Regions from separate parts of the Alcaligenes sp. WGS1538 genome, predicted to be linked through region 2. Evidence: predicted binding sites of a transcription regulator. Region 2 holds the regulator's gene; the other holds the start of a gene.
What was found. The regulator LexA, encoded in region 2, represses DNA repair genes until DNA is damaged. The targets are predictions, from matches to a motif close to ACTGTATNNNNATACAGT.
Positions count from the first base shown of each region.

Region 1: recA (recombinase RecA) is a predicted target of LexA. The motif match lies at 13,956-13,973, and genes of this name have one in related genera.

Region 1 is NZ_CP171109.1:2,209,007-2,225,121, reverse strand. Features, by position in the region: gene ACF3ND_RS10355 (hypothetical protein) at 1-284, shown strand, start outside; gene ACF3ND_RS10350 (aspartate carbamoyltransferase) at 435-1,730, shown strand; gene ACF3ND_RS10345 (CoA-acylating methylmalonate-semialdehyde dehydrogenase) at 1,787-3,307, opposite strand; gene ACF3ND_RS10340 (sodium/solute symporter) at 3,372-4,940, opposite strand; gene ACF3ND_RS10335 (DUF485 domain-containing protein) at 4,937-5,254, opposite strand; gene ACF3ND_RS10330 (crotonase/enoyl-CoA hydratase family protein) at 5,307-6,101, opposite strand; gene ACF3ND_RS10325 (long-chain-fatty-acid--CoA ligase) at 6,145-7,752, opposite strand; gene ACF3ND_RS10320 (AraC family transcriptional regulator ligand-binding domain-containing protein) at 7,865-8,914, shown strand; gene ACF3ND_RS10315 (recombination-associated protein RdgC) at 8,931-9,830, opposite strand; gene ACF3ND_RS10310 (MFS transporter) at 9,986-11,563, opposite strand; gene ACF3ND_RS10305 (sensor histidine kinase N-terminal domain-containing protein) at 11,675-13,150, opposite strand; gene ACF3ND_RS10300 (response regulator) at 13,160-13,849, opposite strand; gene recA (recombinase RecA) at 14,063-15,145, shown strand; gene recX (recombination regulator RecX) at 15,142-15,777, shown strand; gene ACF3ND_RS10285 (LysR substrate-binding domain-containing protein) at 15,813-16,115, opposite strand, start outside.
Region 2 is NZ_CP171109.1:1,581,616-1,597,730, reverse strand. Features, by position in the region: gene lysS (lysine--tRNA ligase) at 1-1,111, shown strand, start outside; gene ACF3ND_RS07515 (methylglyoxal synthase) at 1,180-2,061, opposite strand; gene ACF3ND_RS07510 (HesB/IscA family protein) at 2,068-2,391, opposite strand; gene ACF3ND_RS07505 (iron-sulfur cluster assembly scaffold protein) at 2,420-2,824, opposite strand; gene ACF3ND_RS07500 (IscS subfamily cysteine desulfurase) at 2,843-4,024, opposite strand; gene iscR (Fe-S cluster assembly transcriptional regulator IscR) at 4,047-4,532, opposite strand; gene ACF3ND_RS07490 (low molecular weight protein-tyrosine-phosphatase) at 4,675-5,166, opposite strand; gene uvrB (excinuclease ABC subunit UvrB) at 5,512-7,533, opposite strand; gene ACF3ND_RS07480 (aromatic amino acid transaminase) at 7,617-8,819, shown strand; gene ACF3ND_RS07475 (GNAT family N-acetyltransferase) at 8,888-9,451, shown strand; gene lexA (transcriptional repressor LexA) at 9,554-10,207, shown strand; gene lon (endopeptidase La) at 10,396-12,861, opposite strand; gene clpX (ATP-dependent Clp protease ATP-binding subunit ClpX) at 13,005-14,306, opposite strand; gene clpP (ATP-dependent Clp endopeptidase proteolytic subunit ClpP) at 14,406-15,059, opposite strand; gene tig (trigger factor) at 15,060-16,115, opposite strand, start outside.

The DNA of each region.
Region 1 (16,115 bases), 630 kb from region 2:
GCCTGGTCTCCGCCTTCCTGGCCTTGTGCTGGAGCCACTGGACGGCCGCCTGGCAGATGTCCTCGACCGGACGGCGCTGGGCCTGGATTCCCGCATTCTGTTCCGCCTTCTTCCTGGCGCTGAGCCTGGCGGTGTTCCTGCTGGGGCTGTGGGGCACGCTGGGGGTGGCCAGTTTCGCGTACCAGCATAGCGATTGGGTCAATTCAGCTCCTCAGGACGAGGATAGCGCCGCGATTCCCGATTTCGGCATGCCCCAGATTTTCCCGCAGGAACTGCGTCTCTGAGCCTTGCCGCCGGCTCCACGATTCCTTGGCCGGCCCGCTTGTCGGGCTTGCGTTGTATTTTTTCTAATTGCCTGTTTTCCTGCTCGCTATTTTGCTGTGCCCGGTTTTAAAATATACGCATTGCGTATATTTATATAGCGAGCACTCCACATGGCCGTTTCCCAACAAGTATTTTTGCGCGATGCGATGCGTCGCCTGAACCTGACCCGCGACGTATTCGCCGCTCGCATCGGCGTCAAGCGCCGCGCCCTGGATACATGGCTGTTGCCGGAAGGCTCGCTGGAGTCGCGGGCCATGCCGGAAGTGGTCCAGCGCTTCGTGACGGAAATCGTGGAAAACGAGGCCCTGCTCAATAAATATGCGCAGAGCGCACAGTCCGGTCCGCTGCGCGACCGTATCGCCGTCGGCGGTAAGCACCAGTTGCTGTCGGTGGACCAGTTCACGCGCGAAACCGTGGAAGAGCTGTGCAGCCTGGCCGACATCATGCAGCCCATCGCACGCCGCCAGAAAGTGTCGCGCGTGCTGGAAGGCGCCGTTCTGGGCAATCTGTTCTTCGAAGCCTCGACCCGCACCCGCGTCAGCTTCGGCGCCGCTTTCTGCCGTCTTGGCGGCTCGGTCTGCGACACCACCGGCTTCACGTTTTCGTCCATGGCCAAGGGCGAATCCATCTATGACACCAGCCGCGTGATGAGCGGCTATGTGGACGCCATGGTGATCCGCCACCCTGAACAAGGCTCGGTGGCCGAATTCGCCCGCGCCACCAACATCCCCGTGGTCAACGGCGGCGACGGCGCCGGAGAGCACCCCAGCCAGGCCCTGCTGGACCTCTACACCATCAGCACCGAGTTTTCCCGCCTGGGCAAACTGCTGGACGGCGCGCACATCGCCATGGTGGGCGACCTGAAATACGGCCGCACGGTGCATTCCCTGATCAAGCTGCTGGGCATGTACCGCGGCTTGAAGTTCACCCTGATCTCGCCCCCCGGCCTGGAAATGCCCGAGGACATCGTGCAGCAGGTGGCCAAGCAGGGCAAGCACGTGATCGAACAGACGCATTCCCTGGAAAAAGGCCTGCCCGGCGTGGACGTGATCTATGCCACCCGCGTGCAGAAGGAACGTTTCGCGGAAGGCCAGGGCGACAGCTACACCGCGGATTTCCAGGTCAACAAGGCCATCATCGATCAGTGCTGCGGGCCCGACGTGATCGTCATGCACCCGCTGCCGCGCGACAGCCGTGAAGGCGCGCACGACCTGAGCGTGGACCTGAACCATGATCCGCGCCTGGCCATTTTCCGCCAGGCCGACAACGGCATCCCGGTGCGCATGGCCATCTTCGCCGTGCTGCTGGGCGTGGAGACCCTGGTGCAGCATTCCATGCGCGACGTCACCTGGAGCCCGCCTTCGCACGTCGGCCCCGACGACGCGGTCTTCCACGGCATGTACTGACGCGCCGCCGCGGCTGCGGCCCCCCGCGCCCGCCATGGCGCGGGGGGCCGTTTTGCTTACTTGGCCGTAGGCATGACGAATTCCGCTCCTTTGGCCATGCTTTCGGGCCAACGCTGCATGATGGACTTCTGCCGCGTATAGAAGCGCACGCCTTCCTCGCCATAGGCGTGCATGTCGCCGAACAGGCTTTTCTTCCAGCCGCCGAAGCCGTGCCAGGCCATGGGCACGGGGATGGGCACATTGATGCCTACCATGCCCACCTGGATGCGCCGGCCGAACTCGCGCGCCACATTGCCGTCACTTGTGAAGCAGGCCACGCCGTTGCCGAACTCATGCCGGTTGATCAACTGTATGGCGGCGGCCAGATCGGGCACGCGCACGCAGCACAGGACCGGCCCGAAGATCTCTTCCTTGTAGATGCTCATGTCGGGCGTGACATGATCGAAGAGGGTGCCGCCCAGCCAGAAGCCGTCCCGGCAGCCCTCGCCGGCCAGGGCGCCCTCGAAAGTCCTGCCGTCGACCCGCAGCAGCGCGCCTTCGCGCAAGCCCTGGGCGATGTGCTCGGTGATGCGCGCATGCGCCTGCGGGCTGACGATGGGGCCCATCTCGGCCTGCGGATCCATGCCGTTGCGGATTTTCAAGGCGCGGGTGCGTGATTCCAGGGCCGGGAGAATGCGATCGGCGGCCTCGCCCACCAGCACGGCGACGGACACCGCCATGCAGCGTTCGCCGGCCGAGCCGTAGGCCGCGCCGACCAAGGCGTCGACCGCCAGATCCAGGTCGGCGTCGGGCATCACGACCAGGTGGTTCTTGGCGCCTCCCAGGGCCTGGATGCGCTTGCCGCGGGCGGCGCCCTTCTCGTACAGGCGCTGGGCGATCGGCGTGGAGCCGACGAAGGACACGGCCTGCACGTCCGGATGCTCGACCAGGGCGTCCACCGCTTCCTTGTCTCCTTGCACGACGTTGAACACGCCGTCGGGCAGGCCGGCCTGCTTGAGCAGCTCGGCGATGAACAGGCTGGGGCTGGGGTCTATGGGACTGGGCTTGAGCACGAAGCAGTTGCCGGCCGCGATGGCCACAGGGAACATCCACATGGGCACCATGACCGGAAAGTTGAAAGGCGTGATGCCGGCGACCACGCCCAGCGGCTGGCGCAGGGTCCAGTTGTCGATGCCCGTGCTGACCTGATCGGTGTAGTCGCCTTTCAGGAGTTGCGGAATGCCGCAGGCGAACTCGACGATCTCTATGCCGCGGGTCACTTCGCCCTGCGCGTCGGAGAAAACCTTGCCGTGCTCGGCCGTGATCAGCGCCGCCAGCGCGTCCCTGTGCTCGTTCAGCAGGGCAAGGAATCTGAACAGCACGCGGGCGCGACGCACGGGCGGGGTGTCAGACCAGGCGGGGAAGGCCGCCCTGGCGCAGGCGACGGCATCGTCGACATCCTGCGCGTCGGCCAGTCTCACGTGGCCGGCGACCCGTCCGCTCGCGGGATTGTAGATGGGCTGCGTCCGGGCGCCGGCGCCCGCCTGGAGGCTGCCTCCGATGTAGTGGGCGATCTCCTGGACCTTGGGGTCTGTCATGGTGAAGCTCCTGCTCAGGTGGGTTGCAACAAAAAGGGCGGCGGCCCGCAGCGGGCCGCCCGGTTCAGTGGGAAGCGGCCGCGATGCCGACCGCCGTCTCGGCCCGGGCTTCCTGCGCCGGGAAGCCGGCGCGGTCCTGCGCGGCGCGGCGGCTGCGATCCGCGGCGGATACCGCCACAATGGTCAGGAAGGCCAGGGGCATGGAGATCAGCGTCGGATAGTCGTAAGGGAACACGGCGGCGGGAAAACCGAAGATGCGCACCCAGACGGCGGGCGACAGGATCACCAGCGCCAGGGCCATGCTCAGCCCCGCTAGGCCCCCGGCCAGGGCGCCGCGCGTGGTCAGCCCGCGCCAGTACATGGACATGAGCAACACGGGGAAATTGGCGGAGGCCGCGATGCTGAATGCCAGGGCCACCAGAAAAGCCACATTCTGGTCGCGGAACAGCAAGCCAAGGACGATGGCGACCAGTCCTATGCCGATCGAAGCCAGGCGGTTCACGCGCATGGCCTGCGCGGCGGACACATTGCCACGCCGCAGCACCTTGGCGTACAGGTCGTGCGCCGCGGCCGAAGCCCCCGCCAGCGTCAGGCCGCTGACTACGGCGAGAATGGTGGCGAAGGATACCGCGGCCAGCAGGCCGAACAGCAGATTGCCGCCCAGCGCCGTGGCCAGGTGCATGATGGGCATGTTCGAGCCGCCCAGCACGGGGCCGCCCACCTTGCCGTCGACGTAGAATGCGGGATAGTCCGGCAGGATCGCCATGGCGCTCAGGCCCAGGAAACAGATGAGCACGAAAAACACGCCCATCAGTCCCGTCGCCACGAATACCGATTTGCGGGCTGCGCGCGCGTCGGGCACGGTGAAGAAGCGCATCATGATGTGGGGCAGGCCGGCGATGCCGAAAACCAGCGATAGCGCCAGCGAGAAGCCCGAGAACGGGTCCGCCATCAGTTTCCAGGGGCCCTTCATGGCTTCGCCCGCCGGGTGCCGCTCCGAGGCGGCCGCCACCAGGGCGGAAAAGTCGAAGTCGAAATAGCCCAGCGCCAGCACGGCCATCAGTACGCCATTGCCCAGCATCAGCACGGCCTTGATGATCTGCACCCAGGTCGTGGCGACCATGCCGCCGAGCACGACGTAGACCATCATCAGCAGGCCCACCGCGATCACGGCGTAAGCGTAGTCGATCCCGAACAGCAACTGCACCAGCTGGCCCGCGCCCACCATCTGGACGATCAGATAGAACAAGACCACCGTCAGCGAACTGATCGCGGTGAATATCCGGGTGCTGCGTTCGTCGAGCCGGTAGGAGACGATGTCGCTGAGCGTGTAGCGGCCCAGGTTGCGCAGCCGTTCGGCGATCAGGAACATGACGATGGGCCAGCCCATGAAGGCGCACACGGCATAGATCAGGGAGTCGAACCCATTGGAAAACGCCAGGGAGGAGATGCCCAGCAGCGTGGCGGCGGACATGTAGTCGCCCACGATGGCCAGCCCGTTCTGGGTGCCCGTGATGCCGCCGCCCGCGGTGTAGAAGTCGGCGCTGGAGCGGGTCCTGAGCGAGGCCCAGTAGGTGATCCCCAGTGTGACCAGCACGAAGCCGGCGAAGATCAGGATGGCTTGCGTGTTCATGGCCGCACCTGTGCCAGCAGGCGATCGCGCATGGGGTCGAAGCGCGAATTGGCCACGTGGATGTAGGCGCCCGTCAGCAGCCAGGACAGCAGGATCAGCCCAACGGCGTACAGCAGCCCGCTGGTGACGGTCCCCTGGTCGTTGAGCGGGTGCGCCAGCGCGGCGGGCCAGAGCACGGCGGCCAGGATGAAGCCGGCGCACAGGCCCAGGCACAGGCCGGCGCAGGCAAAGGCCAGGCGCCGGCGCTGCGACTTGAGCCGTTCGTACTCGGGCAGTCCGGACAGGCGCCGGCAGATTTCTTCGTTCGACAGCATGGTTTGTCTCCGTCCTTGTTCTGTTGGTCGCCCACGTCCGCCCGGCCGGTGGTCAGGAGGTCGGCCTCACTTTATGGGCTTTCTTGTTCACGAACTCGCCCAGGCGCTCCTGCACGTCCCGCCCGGTCTGTACAACGGCCGCCATCAGGCCCTCGGTGAAGAGCCCTTCGGTGGCGGCCATGTCGCCAATGCGGCTGATCGAACTGACGATGGCGTAGTTCGACAGGACCGCATTGCCGGCAATGCGCTGCGCGAGCTCCAGGCCGAGCTCGTACGCGGATTTGGGGTTTGCGTCGGTGTTGCAGACGTAGTGGGCCAGGCCCAGGCGCTCGCCTTCGTGCGCGTCCAGCACCCGGCCGGTCAGCATCAGCTCCACCATGCGGTTGGCCGAGATGATCTTGGCGGTGCGCACCGTGGCGCCTCCGCCGGTGAAGATGCCGCGCGTGCCTTCAGGCAAGGCGAAGAAGGTGCTCTTGTCGGCGACCCGCACGTGCGCGGCGCTGGCCAGCTCCAGGCCGCCGCCCACGACGGCGCCCTGCAGGCAGGCGATCACGGGAATCCCGCCGTGCTGGATCTTGTCGAAGGCGCGATGCCAGCCCTGGCAGACGCGCAGGAAATCGACGGCGCTGCGCGCCTTGTCGTGGTGTTCCTTCAGGTCCAGGCCGGCGCAGAAATGATCGCCCTGCGCCTTCATCAGAATGACCCGTATGTGCTCGGGGACGTTGGAGAAATACGCGTCGATCTCGGCGATGGCTTCTTCGTCCAGCGCGTTGCGCTTGTGCGCCTTGTTCAGCGTGACGATACCGATGTCGTCCAGCTCGGTCGTGAGCAGGAAGGGTGCTGCCATAATCAAACTCCTAGAATGGGGAAGGGGTGTGCGCCGGCAGGCGCTAGCGCGGCGCGGCTTTGTCCGCCAGCCATTGGCGCAGCGCGGATTTCTGGATTTTTCCCGTGGCGGTCATGGGCATCTCGTCGATGAACACGACCCGATCCGGGCAGGACCACCTGGCGACCCGCCCTTCGTAGCGTGCGAGCACGTGGGCTTCGCTCAGATCGGCGCTCGGTTTCGGAACCACGAACAGGACAGGGCGTTCGCCCCATTTGTCATCCGCGTCCGCGACGCAGGCCGCCAGCTCGATCCGCGGTTCTTCCATCGCGATGTTCTCGATCTCGATGGACGAGATCCATTCGCCGCCCGATTTGATGACATCCTTGCTCCTGTCCGTAATGCGCAGGTAACCGTCCGCATCGATGGAACCCACGTCGCCGGTGCGGAACCAGCCGTCCTCGGTCGCGTCCTGCGCCTTTCCGTAGTAGCGCGCGATCACCCAGTTGCCCTGAACCATCAGGTGTCCGGTGCTGAGGCCGTCGTGCGGCAGGTCGCGCCCCTGGTCGTCGACGATCTTGAAGCGCACGCCAAAGAGCGCCCGCCCCTGGGAGGTCAGCATGTGCTGTTTTTCCTCGTCGGGCAGCGCTTCGTGCCGGGGCAGCAGCTGGCAGACCGTCCCCAGGGGAGAGGTCTCGGTCATGCCCCATGCGTGGCGCACCGTCACCTTGCGTTGCGCAAAGGAAGCGATCATGTGGGGCGGGCAGGCGGCGCCGCCGATCACGATGCGCCGCAGCGTGCTGAATGCCAGATCCTTCTCCTGGACGTGGTCGAGCACGTTCTTCCATACCGTGGGCACGCCCGCCGACAGGGTGACGCCGGTGCGCTCGCACAGTTCGTACAGGCGATTTCCTTGCATGCCGGCGCCGGGCAGCACGATCCGGGCGCCGGACAGCAGGGCGGAATAGGGCAGGCCCCAGGCATTGACGTGAAACATCGGCACCAGCGGCATGACGGTATCGTTCCCGGAGATGGACAGCGCGTTGGGATGGCATGATGCATAGGCATGCAGCACGGTGGAGCGGTGCGAGTACAGCGCGCCTTTGGGCTCCCCGGTGGTGCCGGAGGTGTAGCACAGGCCGCAGGCGGTGTTCTCGTCGAAGTCGGGCCACTGGAACCCGGCGGCGTCCTGGGCCAGCCAGGTTTCGTAGTCCTCGTCCGGCGCGCCCTGGCGGGCGGCGCCCATGCGCACCCAGTGCCGGACGCTGGGGCAGCGTTCCTGCAGGTAGGCCGCCAGTTCGCTGAAATGATCGTCGTAGAACAGCGCCGCATCCTGGGCGTCGTTGATGATGAAGGCGATCTGCTCGCGCGTCAGGCGGGGATTGACGGTGTGGCAGATGGCGCCCATGCCGGCCGTAACGTAATAGATTTCCAGATGGCGGTAGGTGTTCCATGCCAATGTCGCCACGCGGTCGCCTGGTTCCAGGCCCCGCTGCGCCATGCCCCGCGCCAGCGCCTGGACCCGTTGCGCGAATTCCCGATATGTGCAGACATGCAGTTCGCCCTGGTCCAGGGCCGTGATGATTTGCTGGGCGGGGTTGTTTTCTGCGGCATGCGTGAGAATGGAGCTGATGAGCAAGGGCATGCGCATCATGTTTGCGGCTGGCGCCATGGCAAGGTCTCCTTGTTGTATGGTTGGAGCATAGGCTGCTTCGTTAACGAGCCCAATTGCCAATTGCGACGCTGCATATGCAAAAACTGACAATATTCTGTTTGGGGGAGACATGGACCTGATGGCCGTCGACAGCGCCGATGCCGCGGACGTGAGCGCCGCGACGGTGTCGCTGGATCTGGTGCAGGATTGGCTGTCCAGTTTGCGGGCCGTGTGCGCCGAGTCTGTCCTGGATCATTGCCTGAGACAGGCCGGCATCGTCAAGGACTTCCTGGACCGGCCTGTCTCCCGGCTGACCCGCGACCAGCTGGTGCGTCTTTATCAGGAGGGCGCGCGGGCCACGGGCGATGAGATGATGGGCTTGTGGAGCCGGCCCATCCGTTCGGGTTCCTTGAAGTACATCGTGCGGGCTGTCCGGGATGCGCCGGCCATCGACGTGGCGCTATATCGCTTCACGCAGTTCTGGAATCTGCTGCTGGACGACTACAGCCTGAGCCTGGTCCAATCGGGCCAGACGCTGGGCGTCATGCTGGTGCCGCGCCGCGAACGGGCCGCGGTCAACCGTTTCGGGCACGCCCTGATGCTGAAGCTGACACACGGCATCGTCTCCTGGCTGGTCGGCCGCGAGGCTCCGGTGCAGGAGGTGGCGCTTGCCTTCGGGCGGCCGCCGTTCGCGGCCGATTACTCGATCCTGTTCCCCGCGCCTATGCAGTTCGACGCAAGGCGCTCGCAGATTCTGTTTCGCGCCGAGCTGGGCGCCATCCGCCCCGAACGCAGCCAGGCCGATGCGCGCCTGTTCCTTGAGCGGGCGCCGCGCGACTGGATCTTCACCTCGTATCGCGAGCATGCCTTGCGCCTGAAAGTGCGCGAGCTCTTGCACGCCGATCTGGGGCGTACGCTGGAAGAAGTATCCGGGAAGCTGCATATGTCGCCGCGTACGCTGATACGCAGGCTGGGCGGGGAGGGGCTGTCGTTCCAGGGCATCAAGGACGAGTTGCGCCGGGACCTGGCCATTTTCTATCTGGCGCGCCGGGAAGTGTCGCTGGCCGAGATCGCCTATGCGCTGAAGTTCAGTTCGCCGGCGACCTTTCATCGCGCATTCCGGCATTGGACGGGGATGACGCCGGGCGTGTACCGGGCAGCCCAGCGGGAACTGGGCTGACCTGACGCCGCAGCGGTCAGGATTTACGCTCGCCGCCCAGCACGCCGACCAGGTCGGCGATCAGGTTGGCCAGCTCGGCCGTCATCAGCGTCATGTCGGCATCGAAGATCTCGTCGTCGTTGACGGCGGTGACGTCCTGTTTTTCAGTCAGGATGTCCAGCGGGCTGACGCGCTTGATGTCCAGGGCGTCGGTCAGCACGAAGCTGATGCGCTCGGCCCAGGTCAGGGCCAGGCGCGTGCACTGCTTGCCGGCCTGCACGTGCTTGCGCACTTCCTCGATGTCCACGCTCTGCTTGACATAGCGCACGGCCGCGCCGCTGTCGCCGGTCGAGCGCAGCTCGGTGTCCTGGTCTATGGTGAAGTTGGCCGGCGGGTCATTGTCGATCAGCCAGGAAGTCATGACCGAGCCGGGCGACAGCTCCGTGTACAGGGGCAGGGCGGGGAAGGGCTCCACGCTCTTGGCAAGCAGCCCCAGCACTTCGTCGCTCTTGGCGGTGGCCGCCGCGTCGATGGCCAGCCAGTGGTTGCGGGTATCCAGCCACACGCGGGTGTCGCGGGACACGGCAAAGGCGCGCGGCATCAGCTCGGTGATGACCTGCTCCTTGATTTCCTTCATCTGCTTGCGGCCGGGCTTGTAGCCTTGCTGCTCTTCGATGTCGCGCGCCTTCTCGCGGGCGACCTGGTTGATGACGGTGGTGGGCAGCAGCTTCTTTTCGGCGCGCAGGGCGATCAGGTACTGGCCCTCGACCGCATGCACCAGGGCGTCGTTGTCACGCGGGCTGACCCAGCCCAGGCTCAGCGGCTCCTGGCTGGAGCCGGGCGTGAAGCGATGCTTGGCTAGTGCGTTTTCCAATTCCTGGGCGGAACATTTCCAATCGGGGGAGAGGCGATAGATGCGTAGATTCTTGAACCACATGGACACTAGGATAGGTAGACAGGAAAGAGAAGGCCGGGGTTTGCCCGCTGGAAGCGGACCCCGCCGCAAGGCAAAGCGTTGATTGTACGCGCAGAAGCCCGGACGCGTCCCCGTCCGTTTACCCGTGTTTGCATTTGGGCGGCTCGCGGAGCGCGTCAGGCATTGATGTCGTTGTGGCGCGTTTCGCGTACGAAGGGCAGGCCTATGGCCACGGTGAGCAGGCAGATGATGATGGGATACCACAGGCCGTCGTAGATATTGCCCGAGGCGGCGATCATGGCGAAGGACAATGGCGGCAGGAACCCTCCGAACCAGCCGTTGCCGATGTGGTAGGGCAGGCTCATGGAGGTGTAGCGGATGCGGATGGGAAACATCTCCACCAGCATGGCGGCAATGGGGCCGTAGACGGCCGTCACCAGGCCGACCAGATAGGTCAGCAGCAGGATCAGCATGACGGTGTCGACGTGTTCCGGGTCGGCTCGCTCCGGGTAGCCGTGCTGGCGGATGGCGCTGGTCAGCTGCGCCTTCAGTTCCCTGGACTGGCGCGCGAATTCCGCGCGCGCAAGGCCCGCGCCTTCGAAGCTGTCTATGGTCTGCGCACCGATGCGCACCTGCGCCACCTGGCCGGGGGCACCCGCCTGGTTGCTGTAGCTGACGGCATGGCTGGCCATGAAGGACTTGACGATGTCGCAGGAGCTGGTGAAGGAGTGCGTCCCCACGGGGTTGAACTGGAAGGAACAGGCGGCCGGGTCGGCGATGACGGTCACCGGCGCCTGCCGCTGCGCCTGCACCAGGGCCGGATTGGCGTAGTGCGCCAGGCCCTTGAAGGCGGGATAGTAGGTCAGCGCCGCCAGCAGGCAGCCGGCCAGGATGATGGGCTTGCGGCCGATGTGGTCCGACAGCCAGCCGAACAGCACGAACAGGGGCGTGGCCAGCAGCAGGGCGATGGCCATCATGGTCTGCGCGTGGTTGGCTTCCACGCCCAGGGTCTGGGTGATGAAGAACAGGGCGTAGAACTGACCCGTATACCAGACCACGCCCTGGCCGGCGGCCAGGCCGAAGAGCGCCAGCAAGGCGATGCGCAGGTTCTTCCAGCGCCCGAATGATTCCCTGATGGGCGCACTGGACAGCGCGCCTTGTTCCTTGATGTGCTGGAAGGCGGGCGACTCTTCCAGGTTCATGCGTATCCAGACCGAGATGCCCAGCAGCAGTACCGAGATCAGGAAGGGGATGCGCCAGCCCCAGGCCACGAAGGCCTCCTCGCCCAGGGCGCTGCGTATGCTCATGATGACCACCAGCGACAGCAGCAGGCCGACCGAGGCCGTGGTCTGGATCCAGCTGGTGTAGAAGCCGCGCCGGTGCTGGGGCGCGTGCTCGGCCACGTAGGTGGCGGCGCCGCCGTATTCGCCGCCCAGGGCCAGTCCCTGCAACAGGCGCAGCACGATCAGAATGATGGGGGCCGCGATGCCGATGGCTTCGTAGTTGGGCAGCACGCCGACCAGGAAGGTGGACAGCCCCATCAGCAGGATGGTGACAAGGAATGTGTACTTGCGGCCCACGCGGTCGCCGATGCGGCCGAACAGCAGGGCGCCGAAGGGACGCACGGCAAAGCCGGCGGCAAAGGCGAGCAGGGCGAAGATGAAGCCCGCGGTCGGATTGACCGCCGAAAAGAAATGCTGCGCCAGGATGGCGGCCATGGAGCCGTACAGGTAGAAGTCGTACCACTCGAACATGGTGCCCAGCGAGGAGGCGAATATGACTTTGCGTCCCTGGGCGTCGAGTTTGCCGCGGGCGGCGCGGGGCGCGGCGTCCAGGGCGTGGCTGGCGATCGTCTGCGGCATGCGTCAGGCTCTCCGTGGCGGGTTCAGCGGGAAGCTGACCCGCAGGCGTGTGCCGCTGGCCTGGCCGGCGCTCAGCGGCAGAAACTCGATGGTTGCGTCATGGATGTCCGCGATCTCGCGCACGATGGCCAGTCCCAGCCCGCTGCCGTCGGCCTGGTTGCCCATGATGCGGTAGAAGCGGTCGAAGACGCGCGACTGATGTTCGGGCGCGATGCCCGGACCGTTGTCCTCGATCTCCAGCCAGCCATGCTCCTGGTCTCGGCCCGTGCGCACGGTCACCCAGCCGCCGGCGGGCGTGTAGATCAGGGCGTTGTCCAGCAGGTTGTTCAGCAGCTCGCCCGCCATCACGCCGTCGGCCGGCAGCACCACGGGCTGCCCGGCGCTTTCCAGGCCCAGGTCCAGGCCCAGCTGCAGGGCGCGCGGCACCCATTGGGCGATGTGCTGTTCGGCCAGGGTGTTCAGCTCGATGGCCTGCGAGAGAGGCGCGCGCAGCGCATCGCCGCTTTCGGCGCGCGCCAGGGCCAGCATCTGGGTGACCAGTCGCGTGGCGCGCTCGGTGCCGCGCACCAGTTGGCGCAGGCTGGCTTCGGTCTGGACGGGGTCGTGTTCGCGCAGCGCCACTTCCGCCTGGGTCCGGATGCCGGCCAGCGGCGTTTTCAACTGATGCGCCGCATTGGCCACGAAGCGCCGCTGCGCGGCGGAATACTGCGCCTGGCGCTCCAGCAGCCCGTTCATGGCGTCGATCAGGGGCACGATCTCCGCCGGCGCCTGGTCGCGGTCCACGGGCGAGAGATCCCCGGGCGCGCGGGCCCGCAGCCGGGCCTGCAGCAGGTTCAGCGGCTCCAGGCCGTGCGTGAGCCCCAGGCCGGCCAGCATGGCGGCCAGGGGCACCAGGATGAACTGGGGCGTCAGCATGCCGATCAGGATCTCCCGGTGCAGCACCGAACGATGCTGGTTGGTCTCGGCCACAATGGCCAGAAAAGGCGTGTTCAGCCTGTCCCGCCCGCCCCATACATAGGCCAGGCGCAGGCTCTGGCCGTCCATCTCGACGTCCCGGTAGCGCAGGACATTGTTTTCATAGTCCCAGCTGTCGGGCAGGGGCAGGGCGGCGTTGCCGGCCAGGGGATCGCCGTTGGCGTCCCGGATCTGCCAGAGCGTGGGCGTGTCGCTGCCCAGGCGCAGGATGGTGTTGGCCGAGGCGGACAGTTCGACCCGTCCGTGCGCGTCCTGCTGGCTGATCTCGTGGCGCAGCAGGTCCAGGTGATCGCGCAGCGTGCGGTCGTAGGGCGAATTGGCGATATGCTGGGCGATGAAATAGGTGATGACGATGCCTATGGTCCACAGCAGGAACAGCGGGCCGAATATCCACAGCATGATCTTGTGGATCAGGGTGCGTTGCGCCGGCTTGGCCGGCGCCTTGCGCGAGCGGGCGGCCCGGTCGGGGGCGTCCTGGCGGGCGGACTGGGGCTGGGAATGCATGGACGGCCTTCAGGCGGGCGCGTCTTCCCGCAGCTTCTCGGGCTCCAGGCAATAGCCCAGGCCGCGTACGGTCATGATGCGCACTCCGCTGGGCTCCAGCTTCTTGCGCAGGCGGTGGATATAGACTTCGATGGCATTGGGAGTGACTTCCTCGCCCCATTCGCACAACAGGTCCACGAACTGGTTCTTGCTGATCATGCGGCCGCTGCGCGACAGGAAGATCTCCAGCAGGCTGGTTTCGCGCGCCGACAGCTCCAGGGGCTGGCTGTCTATGTAGGCCACCCGGCCCTTCAGGTCGAAGCTCAGGCGCTTGTGGTGCAGCATGGCGCTGCTGGTGCCGGTGCTGCGCCGCGTCAGGGCGCGCACGCGAGCCTCCAGTTCGGTCAGGGCGAAGGGCTTGGACATGTAGTCGTCCGCGCCCAGGTCCAGGCCGCGCACCCGCTGCTCCACCGTGTCGCTGGCGGTCAGGATGAGCACGGGCAGGCTGTCCTGGCGCTGGCGTATGGACTGCAGCACGGCCAGGCCATGCTTCTTGGGCAGGTCCAGGTCCAGGATCAGCAGGTCGAAACTTTGCAGCTGCAGAGCGGAGTCGGCGCTCTCGCCATCGTGCACCACATCCACGGCATAGCCCTCGTAGCGCAGGGAGCGGGAAAGTCCATCGGCGAGAATACTGTCGTCTTCGGCTATGAGTATGCGCATGTCCCTGGTTAAATCCGTGTTTTAAAAGCTGTTTTATATTGTTGCACAGGGCTTGCGCGAAGGTCATTAGGGGATAACGATGGACGTTGTGCGACTTTTGTGGATATCTGGTTATATATACAGTATAATTTGATGCAATAATTAAGTTTGGCTTTAAGTTTTACATTGCCGTGCCTGCCCATCGTGGCGCAATTCCATAGTCAAGGATTCTTCATGGACGACAAAAACAGCAAAGCAGTGGCCTCGGAACGTTCAAAAGCGCTGGCGGCCGCCCTTTCGCAGATCGAAAAGCAGTTTGGCAAGGGCTCCATCATGCGTTATGGCGACGACAGCGTCGAGCACGACATCCAGGTCGTCTCCACGGGGTCGCTGGGCCTGGATATCGCCCTGGGGGTCGGTGGTCTGCCGCGCGGTCGCGTCATCGAGATCTACGGTCCGGAATCGTCCGGCAAGACCACGCTCACCTTGCAGGTCATCGCTGAAATGCAGAAGCTCAAGGGCACCTGCGCCTTCATCGACGCCGAACACGCCCTGGACGTGCAGTACGCCCAGAAGCTGGGCGTGAACCTGGGCGACCTGCTCATCTCCCAGCCCGATACCGGCGAACAGGCCCTGGAAATCACCGAAGCCCTGGTGCGCTCCGGTTCGGTCGACCTCATCGTCATCGACTCGGTGGCGGCCCTCACGCCCAAGGCCGAAATCGAAGGCGACATGGGCGACGCCTTGCCCGGCCTGCAGGCCCGCCTGATGAGCCAGGCCCTGCGCAAGCTCACCGCCACCATCAAGCGCGCCAACTGCATGGTCATCTTCATCAACCAGATCCGCATGAAGATCGGCGTCATGTTCGGCAACCCCGAGACCACCACCGGCGGCAACGCGCTCAAGTTCTATTCCTCCGTGCGCCTGGACATCCGCCGCATCGGCTCCATCAAGCGCGGCGAGGAAATGATCGGCAACGAAACCCGCGTCAAGGTCGTCAAGAACAAGGTGGCCCCTCCCTTCAAGCAGACCGAATTCGACATCATGTACGGCAGCGGCATTTCCCGCGAAGGCGAGATCATCGACCTGGGCGTGCAGACCGGCGTGGTGGACAAGGCCGGCGCCTGGTACAGCTATGACGGCAACCGCATCGGCCAGGGCAAGGACAATGTGCGCGAATTCCTGAAAGAGCGCCCCGAGCTTGCCCGCGAGATCGAAAACAAGGTGCGCGAAAAACTGGGCGTGGCTCCCATGGCGGCGGCTGCACCCCGCTCAGCCAGCGCGGAAGCCTCCGTCACGCCTGAAGACGAAGCTTGATCTACCCGGGCGGGTTCGACGACGAACCCTTCGAAACCGACCCCGAGGAAGTCCAGGAGCGCCGGCAGCGCCAGCGCTCCAATTCGGCTTCGCTTTTTGCGGGTACACGAGTTCGCACCAATCCTGCGAAGGCGCCGGGCGACTCCCCTCAGGATTTCGAATCCCTTTCGGCAGCACCCAAGCGGGCAGGGCCGTCGCTCAAGGCACGCGCCTTGAATTACCTGTCGCGGCGCGAATACTCACGCCTGGAGCTGGGACGCAAGCTCTCAGCGCATGCCGACAGTCCGGAACAGCTGGAAGCGTTGCTGGACGAGCTCACGACGCAGAAATGGCTGTCCGACGAGCGTTTCGCCCAAAGCCTGGTCAATCGCCGTGCTTCCCGCGTGGGTACGCGCGTCATTCTGCAGGAATTGCGCCAGCACGGCCTGGATGCCGCGCAGACTGAAACCATCAAGGAAGAGCTGGCGGCCACGGAACTGGAGCGCGCCCGGCAGGTGTGGGCCAAGAAGTTCAGCACGCCGCCTGAAGACGCTCGCGCCTATGCCAAGCAATATCGCTTCATGGCCAGCCGCGGCTTTTCGGGGCGCATCCTGCAGCAGATCCTGGGCGACTGGGAAGACGAACCCGCCTAGCGCATTCTGCTGCCGGGCCCATTGCCTGCCGGCTTTCAGGCCTGGGCGGCCACGATCCCCTGCAAGGTCTTGAAGCACGTTTCGCGCGCCTGCTTCAGGAAGGCCTGTACATAATCCGCTTGAAGATCTTCGCTGCGCACCGCGGCATACAAGGTGCGCCATACGCCTTGCTCGCCCAGGCGGCAGGTGCGCAGCCATCCCTGGTTCAGGAATTCCGTCAGCGCCCAGTTGGGCAGGGCGGTCACGCCGCGCTGGCTGGCCACCAGCTGCACGATCATGGGCGTGAGTTCCGCCTGGCGCACGGCGGCCGGTTCTACGTCCGCAGGCTCCAGAAACTG
Region 2 (16,115 bases):
CTCGTCCGTGCGCCTGCTGGCCAAGTCGCTGCGCCCGCTGCCCGACAAGTTCCACGGCCTGGCCGACCAGGAACTGAAGTACCGCCAGCGCTACGTGGACCTGATCATGGGCGAGGACACGCGCCAGACTTTTCTTGCGCGCAGCAAGGTCATCAGCAGCATCCGCAAGCACATGCTGGATGCGGACTTCCTGGAAGTGGAAACGCCCATGCTGCACCCCATTCCGGGCGGCGCGTCGGCCAAGCCCTTCGTCACGCACCATAATGCGCTGGACATGGAGATGTACCTGCGCATCGCGCCCGAGCTGTACCTCAAGCGGCTGATCGTGGGCGGTTTCGAGCGTGTCTTCGAGATCAACCGCAACTTCCGCAACGAAGGCGTGAGCCCGCGTCACAATCCTGAATTCACCATGATGGAGTTCTACGCGGCCTACACCGACTACCAGTGGCTGATGGACTTCACCGAAAGCCTGATCCGCCAGGCCGCCGTCAGCGCGCGCGGCACCGCCACGCTCCAGTACCAGGGCCGCGAACTGGACCTGAGCCAGCCCTTCGATCGCCTGACCATCACCGGCGCCATCCTGAAGTACGCTCCCTCCTACACCCAGGAACAGCTGGAAGACGCCGCCTTCCTGCGCGCCGAACTGGCCCGCCTGAAGGTGGACGTGAATGCGCCGCCGCTGCGCGACGCGGGCCTGGGCGCACTGCAGCTGGCCCTGTTCGAGGAAACCGCTGAAAGCCAGCTCTGGCACCCCACCTTCATCGTGGACTACCCCGTGGAAGTCTCGCCCCTGGCTCGCGCCTCGGATACCCAGGCAGGCATCACGGAGCGCTTCGAATTGTTCGCCACCGGCCGCGAGATCGCCAACGGCTTTTCGGAGCTGAACGACCCCGAAGACCAGGCCGCGCGCTTCCAGGCGCAGGTCCAGGCCAAGGACGCCGGCGACGAAGAAGCCATGTACTACGACGCGGACTATATCCGCGCCCTGGAATATGGCATGCCGCCCACGGGCGGCTGCGGCATCGGCATCGACCGCCTGGTCATGCTGCTGACCGACAGCCCCGCCATCCGCGACGTCATCCTCTTCCCGCACCTGCGCCGCGAAGACTGATTGCGTCACGCTTGAACGCGAAAAGGCCCTGCTGATGCAGGGCCTTTTTCATGCCATACGGAAAAGGTTCAGTCCGTCTGCGGCAGACGGGCCATGGCCTGGGCCCACTTGTGCGCCACTTCCGGCGAGGCGAAGCAACTGGCCTTGTCCGAGACCACGCGTACGGCGCGCTCCAGCAGCTGGATGTCGGCCTCATGCTGGCGGGCCACGTGCGGGTCCTCGAAAAAGACCACGCGCTGGCAGCGGTTCTCCAGCACCAGTTCGGCGATCTGCGCGTCCCCGCCCAGCGGACCGCTCAGGTAAGGCTGGACCCAGGGCGTTTCCCTGGGCCACCCCTTGGACCAGGCCAGTTCATTCAGGCGGCTGCCGGTCGTGCCCGTACCCACGCGATGGGCAAATCGCGACAGCAGGTCGAAATGCTCATCGGCAAAGGCGACCATCCGGTCCTTGAGCGCATCGTGGGCGATCAAGGCCAGGGTCTGGCTGGAGAAGTCGAACATGCGCTTGTGGCTGGAATCGGGCCACAGGCCGCGGCTCAGCCGCTCGACCTCGATCCACTCGATGGCGCCCATCAGGGTGGAGATGAAAGGACGTCCGTGCGTGATGCACTGGCGCTTCAGGGCCAACGCCTCCGGAAAGATCGAAGACGGATCGACCGGATCGATCAGGTAGATGGCGCCGTCGAAGGGAGGCGTGCCATCCGGACTTTGGGTGACGCGCGCCACCAGCTTCATCAGCCCGCCTTCGCGCCCATAGGGATAACGGATCAGGCCGGGGTAGCCCTCCAGCAGGCCGGAACGCTCGATGGCGTTACAGGTGCGCCCGACCGTATAGAGCTCGATTTCCAGTTCGCGTATGCCGCTGGCAGAACGCCGTAACCACTGAAACAAGGCCGCGTCTGCAGAATCGTGATGCAGTTGATTGGCCGCCAAACCGAAACGTAGTGACATGTGTTCCTACACAGTAAACGATTCGCCGCACCCGCAGGAGGCTTTTTCGTTTGGGTTGATGAACTTGAAACCTTCATTCAGGCCGTCCCGGCCGTAGTCCACGCGCGTGCCGTCGATGAACGGCAGGCTCTTGGGGTCGACGAACAGCTTGACGCCGTGTTCCTCGAACAATTGATCGCCTTCGACCGCCTCGTCCACGAAGTCCAGCTTGTAGGCCAGACCCGAACATCCGGTCAGGCGCACGCCCAGGCGAAGACCCAGCCCGCCGCCCCGTTTCTTGAGGTGACGCTGGATGTGGTCCGCTGCCGGTTGAGTAAGAGAAATAGCCATGATCTTGTCCTAAATATGAAACAGGGATTCACCCCAGTACCTTGGACCGCTGCGCCAGCACTTTGTTCTGCGCCTGCGCCACGGCGGCCTGCACCGCCTCCTGCGCAAGCAGCGCGCAGTGCACCTTCACGGCGGGCAGCTCCAGTTCCTGCTGCACATAGGCCTGCGAGAATTCGCCGGCCTGCTCCAGGCTGCGACCTTGCAGCCACTGCGCGGCCAGCGAGCCGGCCGCGATGGTACAGCCGCAGCCATATGCCTTGAAGCGGCTGTCCTCGATGCGCCCGTCCGCGGACGCGCGCACCTGTATCTGCAGCAGCGCGCCCAGCTCGCGGCTGCCGGCCACGCCGGTACCGACGTCAGCATCGCTGCTTTCCATGACACCCACATGACGAGGGTGCATAAAGTGATCCATGACGGTTTTGCTGTATGCCATTGTCGTATTCCGCCGTCTTCAGGCCTGCACGGCCTCGTCCCACAGGGGCGAGATGGCGCGCAAGTGCTCGACCTTGGCGCGGATGGCCGCAATGGTCGCATCCACGTCCTGCTCGGTGGTGAAGCGCCCCAGGCTGATGCGCAGGGAGCTGTGCGCCAACTGGTCGCTGCGCCCCAGCGCCTTGAGCACATAGGATGGCTCCAGGCTGGCCGAGGTGCAGGCCGATCCGCTGGAGACGGCCAGTTCGGTGAGCGACATCATCAGGGCCTCGCCCTCGATGTGATCCACGCTGATGTTCAGGTTGTGCGGCACGCGCTGGTCCAGGTCGCCGTTCAGGTACAGGTCGGGAATCTGCCGCAGGCCGGCCCACAGGCGATCTCGCAGTGCGCGGATGCGCCGGCCCTCCTGCTCCATTTCCTGCCCGGCCAGCTCGAAGGCCCGGCCCATGCCCACGATCTGGTGGGTCGCCAGGGTGCCCGAGCGGAATCCGCGTTCGTGTCCGCCGCCGTGGATCTGCGCCTTCAGGCGCACGGCCGGCTTGCGGCGCACATACAGCGCGCCCACGCCCTTGGGACCGTAGGTCTTGTGGGCCGACATGGACATCAGGTCCACCGGCCATTCCTGCAGATTGATGGCCACTTTGCCGGTTGCCTGCGCGGCGTCCACATGGAACAGCACCTTATGCTCGCGGCAGATGGCGCCCAGCGCCTGCACGTCCTGGATCACGCCGATCTCGTTGTTGACCAGCATGACCGAGACGAGGATGGTGTCCGGGCGGATGGCCTGCTCGAAAGCCCGGGCGTCCACCAGCCCGTTGGGCAGCACATCCAGGAAGGTGACCTCGAAGCCCTGTTCCTCCAGGGCATGGCAGGTGTCCAGGACGGCCTTGTGCTCGGTGCGCACCGTGATGATGTGGCGGCCCTTGGACTGGTAGAACTGCGCCGCGCCCTTGAGCGCCAGGTTGATGGATTCCGTGGCGCCGGAGGTCCAGACCAGCTCGCGCGGCTCCGCGCCCACCAGGGCGGCCACCTGGCGACGGGCCTGCTCGACCGCCTCTTCGGCGTCCCATCCGTACGGATGGCTGTTGGAGGCCGGGTTGCCGAAACGCTCGGTCAGCCAGGGAATCATGGCGTCGGCCACGCGCGGGTCCACCGGCGTGGTGGCCGAATAATCCATGTAGATGCGCTGAGCTTGGGTCATACGATACTCCGGACTGGCGGCTCTAGCCAGCCTGCAAGGTGCATTCTTCCGGATGGCCCGCCTCCTGGGCGGCCTGCTTGAGCTGGCGCAGGCGCTGCTGGTCCACCAGGTCCTGCAGCGAGACGGAATCCAGATAATCCACCATTTTACGACTAAGCGTGGCCCAAAGCTCGTGCGTCATGCATTCGCCCTTCAGGCCGTTGCCGCCCTGCTTGCAATTGCCTTTGCCGCCGCACTGGGTGGCGTCCACCGGCTCATCCACGGCGAACACGATGTCCGCCACGGTGATGTGCCGCGCCAGGCGGGCCAGCGTATACCCGCCGCCCGGCCCGCGCACGCTGTCCACCAGTTCGTGGCGGCGCAGCTTGCCAAACAGTTGTTCCAGGTAGGACAGCGAAATACCCTGCCGCTGGCTGATTCCAGCGAGCGTCACGGGTCCACTTTGCTGGCGCAGCGCAAGATCGATCATCGCGGTCACGGCGAAACGCCCTTTTGTCGTCAAACGCATGATAGTTTCCTTGCCAAAGGCTAAAGCGGCCGGATGCGCAAGCGCAAATCCGACCAATTTGGTCCAGTATAGCAAATACAAGGGAAACTACCGTGCCTTGCCTGTCTATTTTTACACTTATACTGAGGGGTTCAGCCAGGTGTCAGGCAGCCTGGCAACTAGGGATGCGCTTGCGCACCTGCTCGAACACGCCCTGGCAGGCGTCCTCCAGATAGTCCAGGACCTTGTTGAAGCCTTCCTGCCCGCCGTAATAGGGATCGGGCACCGTGGCGGCTTCGTGATCGGTGGCAAAGCGCATCAGCAGCATCAGCTTGTGGCGATAGATCTTGGGACACATCTGCTGCAAGGCGGCGTGATTTTCCCAATCCATGCTGAGAATAAGGTCGAAGTCGCGGAAGTCTTCGCGGCGCACCTGGCGGGCCTGGTAGGCGGAGATGTCGTAGCCGCGCTTTCGGGCCGCCAGCTGGGCCCGTGTGTCGGGATGCTCGCCCACGTGAAAGCCATGCGTGGCGGCCGAATCCACCTGGATGAGCTCGGAAAGACTGGCCTCGTTCACCAGGCGGCGCAAGACGCCTTCAGCGCTGGGAGAGCGACAGATATTTCCCGTACAGACGAAAAGAACCTTACTCATAATTCTTAAAAGTCTGAGGGAAAACCCCAAATAAGGCAAGCCGCAAAAAGCCCCCAGCCCGCAGCCCCGTTGGCCTGCGACGCTTCCCGGGAGACTCGCCGCGCACGTTCAGGGCCGTGGTTGAAGCGCTGATTTTTTTCGCACCAGGACAAATATGCCCGGTAGCAGCCGCCTGCCGGACGAGCCTCGTTCCAGAGGGCGGCGCGCCGGATCGGCTCACAGCCATCGTCGCCCAGGCCTCCTCATCCCGAGGCCGGACGAACAAAGCGGCCGGATAGTTGCACATACACAACAAAAAACGGAGCCGCGCCAAGGCCAGCTCCGCTTTTAATCTTGCTGCAACAAGGTTCATCCCAACAGCAGTTTGTCCTTCAGGCGCTGCAGCTTGTCGCGCGCCGCCGCCGCCTGTTCGAACTCCAGGTTGCGGGCGTGGTCCATCATCGCTTTTTCCAGGCGCTTGATTTCGCGGGCCGCCGCCTTCTCGTCCCGGAGCAGGATCTCGGGCACGTCCTCCTGCAGCATGGCGGCCGCATCCGGCGCCACGACGCCGTCGATCAGTTCGCGCACCGCCTTGTTCACGCCCCGCGGAGTAATGCCGTGCTCCAGGTTGAAGGCGATCTGCTTGGCCCGGCGGCGCTCGGTTTCATCGATGGCCCGGCGCATGGAATCCGTGACCTGGTCCGCATACAGGATGGCCTTGCCGTGCAGGTTGCGCGCCGCCCGGCCTATGGTCTGGATCAGGCTGCGCTCTGAACGCAGGAAGCCTTCCTTGTCAGCGTCCAGAATGGCTACCAGCGACACCTCCGGTATGTCCAGGCCTTCGCGCAGCAGGTTGATGCCCACCAGCACGTCGAATGCGCCCAATCGCAGGTCGCGGATGATCTCGGCGCGCTCCACGGTATCGATGTCCGAATGCAGGTAGCGCACGCGTATGCCGTTTTCCGAGAGGTAGTCGGTCAGGTCCTCGGACATGCGCTTGGTCAGGGTGGTGACCAGCACACGGTCCTGACGCGCCGTGCGCAACTTGATCTCGCCCAGCAGATCGTCCACCTGGGTGGTGGCCGGGCGCACTTCGATCTCCGGGTCCACCAGGCCGGTGGGCCGCACCACTTGTTCCACCACATTGTCCGCATGCTCCTGCTCGTAGGCGGCCGGCGTGGCCGACACAAACACGGTCTGCGGCATGCGGGCCTCGAACTCCTCCAGCTTGAGCGGCCGGTTGTCCGTGGCCGAAGGCAGGCGGAAACCGAACTGCACCAGCGTTTCCTTGCGCGAGCGGTCGCCCCGGTACATGGCGCCCAGCTGGCCTATGGTGACGTGGCTTTCATCGATGAACATCAGCGCATTGCGCGGCAGGTAGTCGATGAGGGTCGGCGGCGGATCGCCGGGCGCTGCGCCCGACAGATGCCGGGAATAGTTCTCGATGCCCTTGCAAAAGCCCAGTTCCTGCAGCATTTCAAGGTCGAAGCGGGTGCGCTGCTCCAGCCGCTGGGCCTCGACCAGGTGCCCTTTCTTGACCAGGAAGTCCACCCGCTCGCGCAATTCCTGCTTGATGCTTTCGATGGCGCGCAGGACGGTGTCGCGCGGCGTCACGTAGTGGGAGCTGGGAAACACCGTGAAACGGTTCAGCTTCTGCACCACCTTGCCGGTCAAGGGGTCGAACAGCTCCAGGGTTTCGAGTTCGTCGTCGAACAAGGTGACCCGCAAGGCGTGCTCGGCGTTTTCCGCCGGAAAGATGTCCACGACCTCGCCGCGCGCCCGGAACACGCCGCGCTGGAAATCCAGATCATTGCGCTCGTACTGCATGGCCACCAGGCGGGCCAGCAGTTCCTGGCGGGCGATGCGGTCGCCCACGCGCAGCGTCAGCACCATGGCATGGTAATCACCCGGATTGCCGATGCCGTAGATGCACGAGACCGTGCCCACGATGACGGTGTCGGCCCGCTCCAGCAGGCTCTTGGTGGCCGACAGGCGCATCTGCTCGATGTGCTCGTTGATGGACGAGTCCTTTTCGATGAACAGGTCGCGCGAAGGCACGTAGGCCTCGGGCTGGTAGTAATCGTAATAGGAGACGAAATACTCCACCGCATTGCGCGGGAAGAACTCGCGCATCTCCGCGTAGAGCTGGGCCGCCAGGGTCTTGTTGGGCGCCAGCACGATGGCCGGGCGCCCCGTGCGGGCGATGATGTTGGCCATGGTGTAGGTCTTGCCCGACCCGGTCACCCCCAGCAGGGTCTGGTACATCAATCCGTCATCGATGCCTTCGACGAGCTGATCGATCGCGCTCGGCTGATCGCCAGCCGGCGGATAGGGCTGGAAGAGCTTGAAGGGACTACCCGGAAATTCGACGAACGCAGGCTCAAAATTCATGCTAGACACGCTTTAGGGTAACCCCTTATTATCACATTAATGCTCCACTTTTCCACACTCTCAGGCAACGTCCCCAAATTATCATGACAACGCTTTTCGAAACCGTCGAACTGGCTCCCCGCGACCCTATTCTGGGTTTGAACGAACAATACAATGCCGACGAACGCGCCGGCAAAGTCAATCTGGGCGTTGGCGTGTACTACGACGATCAGGGACGCATCCCCCTGCTGCAGGCGGTCAAGAAAGCGGAAGACGCCCTGGCGGCCAACGCCGCGGCCCGCAGCTACCTGCCCATCGAAGGCATCGCCGCCTACAACAAGGGCGCGCAGACCCTGCTGCTGGGCGCGGACTCCCCCGTCATCGCCGAGGGTCGCGCCCTGACGGTGCAATCCCTGGGCGGCACCGGCGCCCTGAAGATCGGCGCCGATTTCCTGAAGCAGCTCCTGCCTGATTCCCAGGTGTTCATCAGCGATCCCAGCTGGGAAAACCACCGCGCCCTGTTCGAGCGCGCCGGCTTCAAGGTGGGCACCTACGCCTACTACGACGCGGCCACCCACGGCCTGAACTTCGAAGGCATGCTGGCCGCCCTGCGCGCCATGCCCGCCCAATCCATCGTGGTGCTGCACGCCTGCTGCCACAACCCCACCGGCGTGGATCCCAGCGCCGAACAGTGGGCCCAGGTGGCTAAGGTCATCCAGGAGCAGAAGCTTGTCCCCTTCCTGGACATCGCCTACCAGGGCTTCGGCGACGGCCTGGAGCAGGACGCCAGCGTCGTGCGCCAGTTCGCCGCCCTGGGCCTGTCCATGCTGGTCAGCTCCTCCTTCTCCAAGTCGTTCTCGCTCTACGGCGAGCGCGTGGGCGCCCTGACACTGATCACCTCCAGCAAGGACGAAACCTCCCGCGTGCTCAGCCAGGTCAAGCGCGTCATCCGCACCAACTACTCCAACCCGCCCACGCACGGCGGCAAGGTGGTGGCCACCGTGCTGAACTCGCCTGAACTGTTCCAGGTCTGGGCCGACGAACTGGCCGGCATGCGCGACCGCATCCGCGCCATGCGCAGCCAGCTGGTGGAAAAGCTCAAGGCCCACGGCGTGGCCCAGAACTTCGATTTCGTGCTGCAGCAGCGCGGCATGTTCTCCTACTCCGGCCTGACCGCCGAACAAGTGGAGCGCCTGCGCACCGAACACGGCGTCTACGCCGTCAGCAGCGGCCGCATCTGCGTGGCCGCCCTGAACAGCCAGAACATCGACTACGTGGTCCAGGCCATCGCCAAAGTCCTGAAGTAATCCCTTCCGGCCCCTGCAACGCCCTTCCCCGGAAGGGCGTTTTTCATTGCCGCAATGGCGACACGAACATGACCCAAGCCCTTACCCTGACCACCGCTCGCCTGCTGCTGCGCCCCTGGCAGGAGTCCGATCTGGAACCCTTCGCGCGACTCAATGCGGATCCGCAGGCATTGCGTCATTATCCGTCCACCCTGGACCGGGCCCAGAGCGATGCCATCGCCCGCCGCAGCCAGGCCTTGATCGAGCGGCAGGGCTGGGGCCAATGGGCCGTGGAAGTGCGCGCCACCGGTCAATTCGCCGGCATGGTGGGCCTGAACGTGCCGCTGGCCGAACTGCCTTTCCAGCCCTGCGTGGAAGCGGTCTGGCGCCTGCTGCCCGAACTCTGGGGCAAGGGCTACGCCAGCGAGGCCGCGCGCGCCAGCCTGGACTTCGGCTTCGACGTGCTGGGCCTGGAGGAGATCGTGGCCTATACCGCGCTGCCCAACCTGCCTTCCCAGGCCGTGATGGAACGCCTGGGCATGCGGCGCCAGCCCGGCACTTTCGATCACCCCGCCTTGCCCGCGGGCCATCCGCTGGCGCCGCACGTGCTGTACACCCAAGGCCGCGCCGACTGGCTGCAGCGCCGCCCCTGACGGCTCAAGGCAGAAAACACCTCGGCAGGCAAGCTGCGCCTTGCAAAAAAGCGACAAGTAACGCACAATCATCACTGTATATATATTCAGCAGCCAATACTCATGACCGTCAAGCTCACCGCGCGCCAGCAGCAAGTGCTGGACATCATCCGCTCCGAAATCGAGCGCACCGGTTTCCCCCCCACCCGGGCCGAGATCGCCCAGGTGCTGGGCTTCAAATCGGCCAACGCCGCTGAAGACCACCTCAAGGCGCTGGCGCGCAAGGGCGCCATCGAACTGACGGCGGGCGCCTCGCGCGGCATCCGCCTGCTGGGCGCAGACCAGCGCGACGCCCCCGAACCCGGCCTGCTGGCCAGTCTGTCGGACGCACTGCTGCTGCCCATCATCGGGCGCGTGGCCGCCGGCAGCCCCATCCTGGCCACCGAACACATCGAACGCGAGATCGGCGTGGCCAACACCCTGTTCTCGCAGGCGCCGGACTACCTGCTGCGCGTGCGCGGCCTGAGCATGCGGGACGCCGGCATCCTGGACGGGGACCTCCTGGCCGTCAAGAAGACCTCGGAAGCCCGCAACGGCCAGATCGTGGTGGCCCGCATCGGCGACGAAGTAACCGTCAAGCGCCTGTCGCGCTCGAACAATCAGGTGCTGCTGCTGCCGGAAAACCCTGATTTCGAACCCATCGTGGTTACCGACCCCGACTCGCTCGCCCTGGAAGGCGTGGCCGTGGGCCTCATCCGCGCCACGCCATTGCACTGATCCCGCACGTTCACCCATGAAAAAACCCGAAGCTCGCACTTCGGGTTTTTTATTGCCGGGCCGCCCTAAAAAAGCATTGCCTTGAAGGCGCGGCAGGCAGCGCAGCGTGGGGCACTTCCTGCGGCTACGGACCTGACAGGCCCAGGCCGCGCCCGCTTCTCTTGAAGCAGGCGCGCCATGGACATCCATCAGTGCTTGAAGGACTCCGAAGCCGCGCCTGGACCACGGCTGGCAGCCAGGGCCTCGGCCGCCAGACGAGCGACTTCCTCGTCGCTGAGCGGCTTGACCGCGTCCTGCAGGGCCACTTCCAGAACCCGGTCGATCCAGCGCACGGGAATGATCTCCAGGTGGTTTTTCACGTTGTCCGGGATCTCGGCCAGGTCCTTGACGTTTTCTTCGGGAATCAGCACCGTCTTGGTGCCGCCCCGATGCGCCGCCAGCAGCTTTTCCTTCAGGCCGCCAATGGCCAGGACCTCGCCGCGCAGGGTAATCTCGCCCGTCATGGCGACGTCGGCGCGCACCGGAATGCCGGTCAGGCTGGAGACGATGGCCGTGGTGATGGCGATACCAGCCGATGGACCATCCTTGGGCGTGGCGCCTTCAGGAAAGTGCACGTGCAGGTCGCGCTTCTCGAACACGGTATCGGCAATGCCCCACTTCTGGGCGCGCGAGCGCACCACGGTGCGGGCCGCTTCCACCGACTCCTTCATGACGTCGCCGATGGAGCCGGTGCGCAGCACATTGCCCTTGCCGGGCATGTCCGCCACCTCGATGGTCAGCAGATCGCCGCCCACTTCGGTCCACGCCAGGCCTGTGACCTGCCCCACCTTGTTCTCTTTCTCGGCCAGGCCGAACGAGAAACGGCGCACGCCCAGGTAATCGTTCAGGTTGGACGAATCGACCACGATGGCCTCGGTCGCCAGCGCCTTGCCGCGCGCGGCACGATTGTCGGCCTGCGGATTGGCGGCCAGCAGCTTGCGCACCACCTTGCGGCAGATCTTGCTGATCTCGCGCTCCAGCGAACGCACGCCGGCTTCGCGGGTGTAGTAGCGGACGATGTCGCGCACCGCTTCTTCCTTGACCACCAGTTCGCCGTCGCGCACGCCGTTGTTCTTCATGAGCTTGGGCAGCAGGTGATCGAAGGCGATGTGCACCTTCTCGTCTTCCGTATAGCCGGACAGGCGGATCACTTCCATGCGGTCCAGCAGGGCCGGCGGAATGTTCAGCGTATTGCTGGTGGCCACGAACATGACGTCGGACAGGTCGTAGTCCACTTCCAGGTAGTGATCCTGGAAGGTGTGGTTCTGTTCGGGGTCCAGCACCTCCAGCAATGCCGAGGATGGATCGCCGCGAAAGTCCGCGCCCATCTTGTCGATCTCGTCGAGCAGGAACAGCGGATTGCGCACGCCCACCTTGCTCATGTTCTGCACGACCTTGCCGGGCATGGAGCCGATATAGGTGCGGCGGTGCCCGCGGATCTCGGCCTCGTCGCGCACGCCGCCCAGGGCCATGCGCACGAACTTGCGGTTCGTGGCCTTGGCGATGGACTGGCCCAGCGAGGTCTTGCCCACGCCCGGAGGGCCCACCAGGCACAGGATCGGCGCCTTGAGCTTGTCCACGCGCTGCTGCACGGCCAGGTATTCGACGATGCGCTCCTTGACCTTCTCCAGGCCGAAATGGTCCGCATTCAGCACGTTCTCGGCATTGGCCAGCGAATTATTGATGCGGCTCTTCTTGCGCCAGGGCAGGCCCACCAGCGTTTCGATGTAGTTGCGCACGACCGTGGCTTCGGCTGACATCGGCGACATCAGCTTGAGCTTCTTCATCTCGGCCTCGGCCTTCTTCAGCGCTTCCTTGCTGAGCTGGGCCTCTTCGATGCGCTTCTCCAGCTCTTCGATGTCCGCCCCGTCCTCGCCTTCGCCCAGTTCCTTCTGGATGGCCTTGACCTGCTCGTTCAGGTAGTAGTCGCGCTGGCTCTTTTCCATCTGCTTCTTGACGCGGCCGCGGATGCGCTTTTCAACCTGCAGGATGTCGATTTCGCCTTCCAGCTGCGAGAGCAGACCCTCCAGGCGCTCGGGCGCGTTGGCGGTCTCCAGCATGGCCTGCTTCTGCTCCAGCTTCAGGGGCAGGTGCGCGGCAATGGTGTCGGCCAGCCGGCCGGCCTCGTCGATGCCGGTGAGCGAAGTCAGGATTTCCTGAGGAATTTTCTTGTTCAGCTTGACGTACTGCTCGAACTGGGCCAGCACGGCGCGCCGCAAGGCTTCCGTCTCGGCGGCGTTGCCGGCGTCGCCTGGCACTTCCACCACGGAAGCGACGAAGTGGGTCTGCGCGTCCTCGACCTTGCGCACGCGCGCGCGCTGCAGGCCTTCGACCAGCACCTTGACGGTGCCGTCGGGCAGCTTGAGCATCTGCAGGATGCTGGCCGCGCAACCGATGTCATAGAGATCTTCCGGCGTAGGATCATCCTTGCCGGCGGACTTCTGCGCCACCAGCATGATGTTGTTGCCGGACTCCATGGCCAGCTCCAGCGCCTTGATAGAGCGAGGCCGACCGACAAAAAGCGGAATCACCATGTGAGGGAACACCACCACATCGCGAAGAGGCAGCAGCGGCAGCTCAATGGGTTCCGTAGAGAGAATCTGGCTCGCAGACATAGTAATTTCCTATAAATGTCCTTAGACGCGAAAGGGAAGCCTGGGCTTCCCTTTCACGGTTCAACCTGTTGTAGGTCAGATTGTGGCGAACTTCGATATTTCAAGTAGGCCGGATCAACAACAGGAAAGGGCCTTGCCCGTCGCTAGGCGGCGGCGTCTTTCAAGGTCTGAGAGACTTCGTCAGAATTACTATCGGTCAAAGGACGGCCCAGGATCAATTCGGGTTTACTCTTTCCAAGAATCACATCCTCGGTCAGGACCACCTTGCTCACGTCCTTGCGCGAGGGCAGCTCGTACATGGTGTCCAGCAGAGCCTGCTCGACGATGCTGCGCAGGCCGCGCGCGCCGGTGCGGCGCTTGATGGCCCGCTGGGCCACCGCATGCAGCGCCGCCGGTTGGATCTCCAGCTCCACGCCTTCCATCTCCAGCAGCTTCTGGAACTGCTTGACCAGGGCGTTGCGCGGCTCGGTCAGGATGCGCACCAGGGCATCTTCGCGCAGCTCTTCCAGCGTGGCCACCACGGGCAGGCGGCCGACCAGCTCGGGGATGATGCCGAACTTGATCAGGTCCTCGGGCTCCACTTCGGAGAACAGCTCGCCAACGCCGCGCTCGGACTTGGCCTTGACCGAAGCCGAAAAACCGATCCCGGACTTCTCGGTACGGTCGCGGATGACTTTTTCCAACCCGTCGAAGGCGCCGCCCACGATGAACAGGATGTTGGTGGTGTCCACCTGCACGAAATCCTGGTTGGGATGCTTGCGCCCGCCCTGCGGAGGCACCGAGGCCACCGTGCCTTCGATCAGCTTGAGCAGCGCCTGCTGCACGCCTTCGCCGGACACGTCGCGGGTAATGGACGGATTGTCGGACTTGCGGGAAATCTTGTCGATTTCGTCGATGTAGATGATGGCGCGCTGCGCCTTCTCAATGTCGTAGTCGCAGTTCTGCAACAGCTTCTGGACGATGTTCTCCACGTCCTCGCCCACGTAGCCGGCTTCGGTCAGCGTGGTGGCGTCGGCCATGACGAAAGGCACGTCCAGCATGCGCGCCAGCGTCTGGGCCAGCAGCGTCTTGCCCGAGCCGGTGGGCCCGATCAGCAGGATGTTGCTCTTGGACAGTTCCACGTCGTCCCGGCCGGGTTTGCCGTTGCGGATGCGCTTGTAATGGTTGTAGACCGCCACCGCCAGGGTGCGCTTGGGCGTCTCCTGGCCGATGACGTAACCATCGAGGAATTCCTTGATTTCACGGGGGGTGGGCAAGTCCTTGCGCTCGCCATCGGGCGTGGCGCCCGCCGCTTCGTCACGAATGATATCGGTACAAAGATCAATACACTCGTCGCAGATAAATACCGACGAAGGTCCAGCGATCAGTTTCTTGACCTCGTGCTGGCTTTTATTGCAAAACGAGCAATGCAGAACTTTTTCGTCGGCCGATTTCTTTTCGGACATAGATTCAAATTTTCACTTCAGGATAGTAAAAGGACGGGAACAAGTCCCGTCCCAGAACAGCCATAGTACTGCTTTATGTCGTCCGTGGGGACGCCGGACCTACACGTCTCGCGTGGACATCACCCGGTCGATCAGGCCGTAGGACTGGGCGTCTTCGGCTGCCATGAAGTTGTCGCGCTCGGTATCCACCTCGATGCGCTCCACAGGCTGGCCGCAATTGGCCGCCAGGATGCGGTTCAGGCGCTCGCGCAGGCTCAGGATTTCCTTGGCCTGGATCTGGATGTCGGAAGCCTGGCCCTGCGCACCGCCCGAAGGCTGGTGAATCATGATGCGCGAATTGGGCAGTGCGAAACGCTTGCCGCGCGTGCCCGAGGACAGCAGGAAGGCGCCCATGCTGGCGGCCATGCCGGTGCATAATGTCGAGACTTCGGGCTTGACGAACTGCATCGTGTCGTAGATGGCCAGGCCGGCATACACCGACCCCCCGGGGGAGTTGATGTACAGGGAAATATCCTTTTCAGGATTTTCCGACTCCAGGAACAGCAGCTGGGCCACGATCAGGTTGGCCGAATTGTCATTGACAGGGCCCACCAGGAAGATGATGCGCTCGCGCAGCAGGCGCGAGTAGATATCATAGGACCGCTCGCCGCGGCCCGACTGCTCGATCACGATGGGCACGTAGCCCAGCCCCGTGGGGGTCACGGAATGACCCCCGTTCATCGAGGCGTAGAAGTCGACAAAGCTCGACGACATTTAGTTGGTCCCCATGATTTGGTCGAACGCCACCTCCTCGTCGGTCACCTTGGCCTGGGACAGCACGTGTTCGACGACATTGTCCTCGAGCACGACTGCCTCGATCTCGGCGCGACGCTGGCGATCGGACAGATAGTAGGCCACCACTTGGGCGGGCTGTTCGTAGTTCTGGGCGAACTCTTCGATGCGGGCGCGCACCTGCTCGGGCTTGGCTTGCAGGTCGGCGGCCTTGACCAGCTCGGAGACCAGCAGGCCCAGACGCACGCGGCGGGTGGACTCTTCCTGGAAGGCTTCGGCGGGAATGGGCATCTTGTCGGCGTTGGGCACGCCGCGCTCTTTCAGCTCGGCGCGGGCCGACGCGATGCGGCCTTGCACGTCGTTGTCGACCAGGGCCTTGGGCACGTCGAATTCGCTGGCGGCCAGCAAGGCGTCCATGACGGCGGCCTTGTTGCGGGCCTGCACGCGGGCCTTGATTTCGCGCTCGATGTTGCCGCGCACGTCGGCCAGCAGCTTCTCCACGTCGCCTTCGGCCTGGCCGAGGGACTTGGCGAAATCGGCGTCCAGCTCAGGCAGCACGGGCCGGGCCACGTCGGTCACGGTGATCTTGAACTCGGCGGTCTTGCCGGCCACTTCCTTGCCGGCGTAGTCGGCGGGGAATTCCAGCGGGAACGTCTTGGTTTCGCCCGCCTTCATGCCGGCGACGGCGTTCTCGAACTCGGGCAGCATGCGGCCGCGGCCCTGCAGATACTGGAAGCCTTCGGCGCTGCCGCCTTCGAAGGCCACGCCGTCGATGGTGCCCACGAAGTCCAGGGTGATGCGGTCATCTTCCTGGGCCTGGCGATCGGCGCTGGATTCGTAGGTGGCGCGTTGCTTGCGCAGCACGTCCACGGTGCGCTGGATGTCCTCGTCGGACACCTGGGCGGTGGCGCGCTTGATCTCCAGGGAGGACAGGTCGGGGACCTGCACGTCCGGATAGACCTCGAAGGTGGCGGAAAATGCCATGGTGCCTTCAGCGGCCTCGCCTTCCTTGGCTTCCAGGTTAGGCGTGCCGGCTAC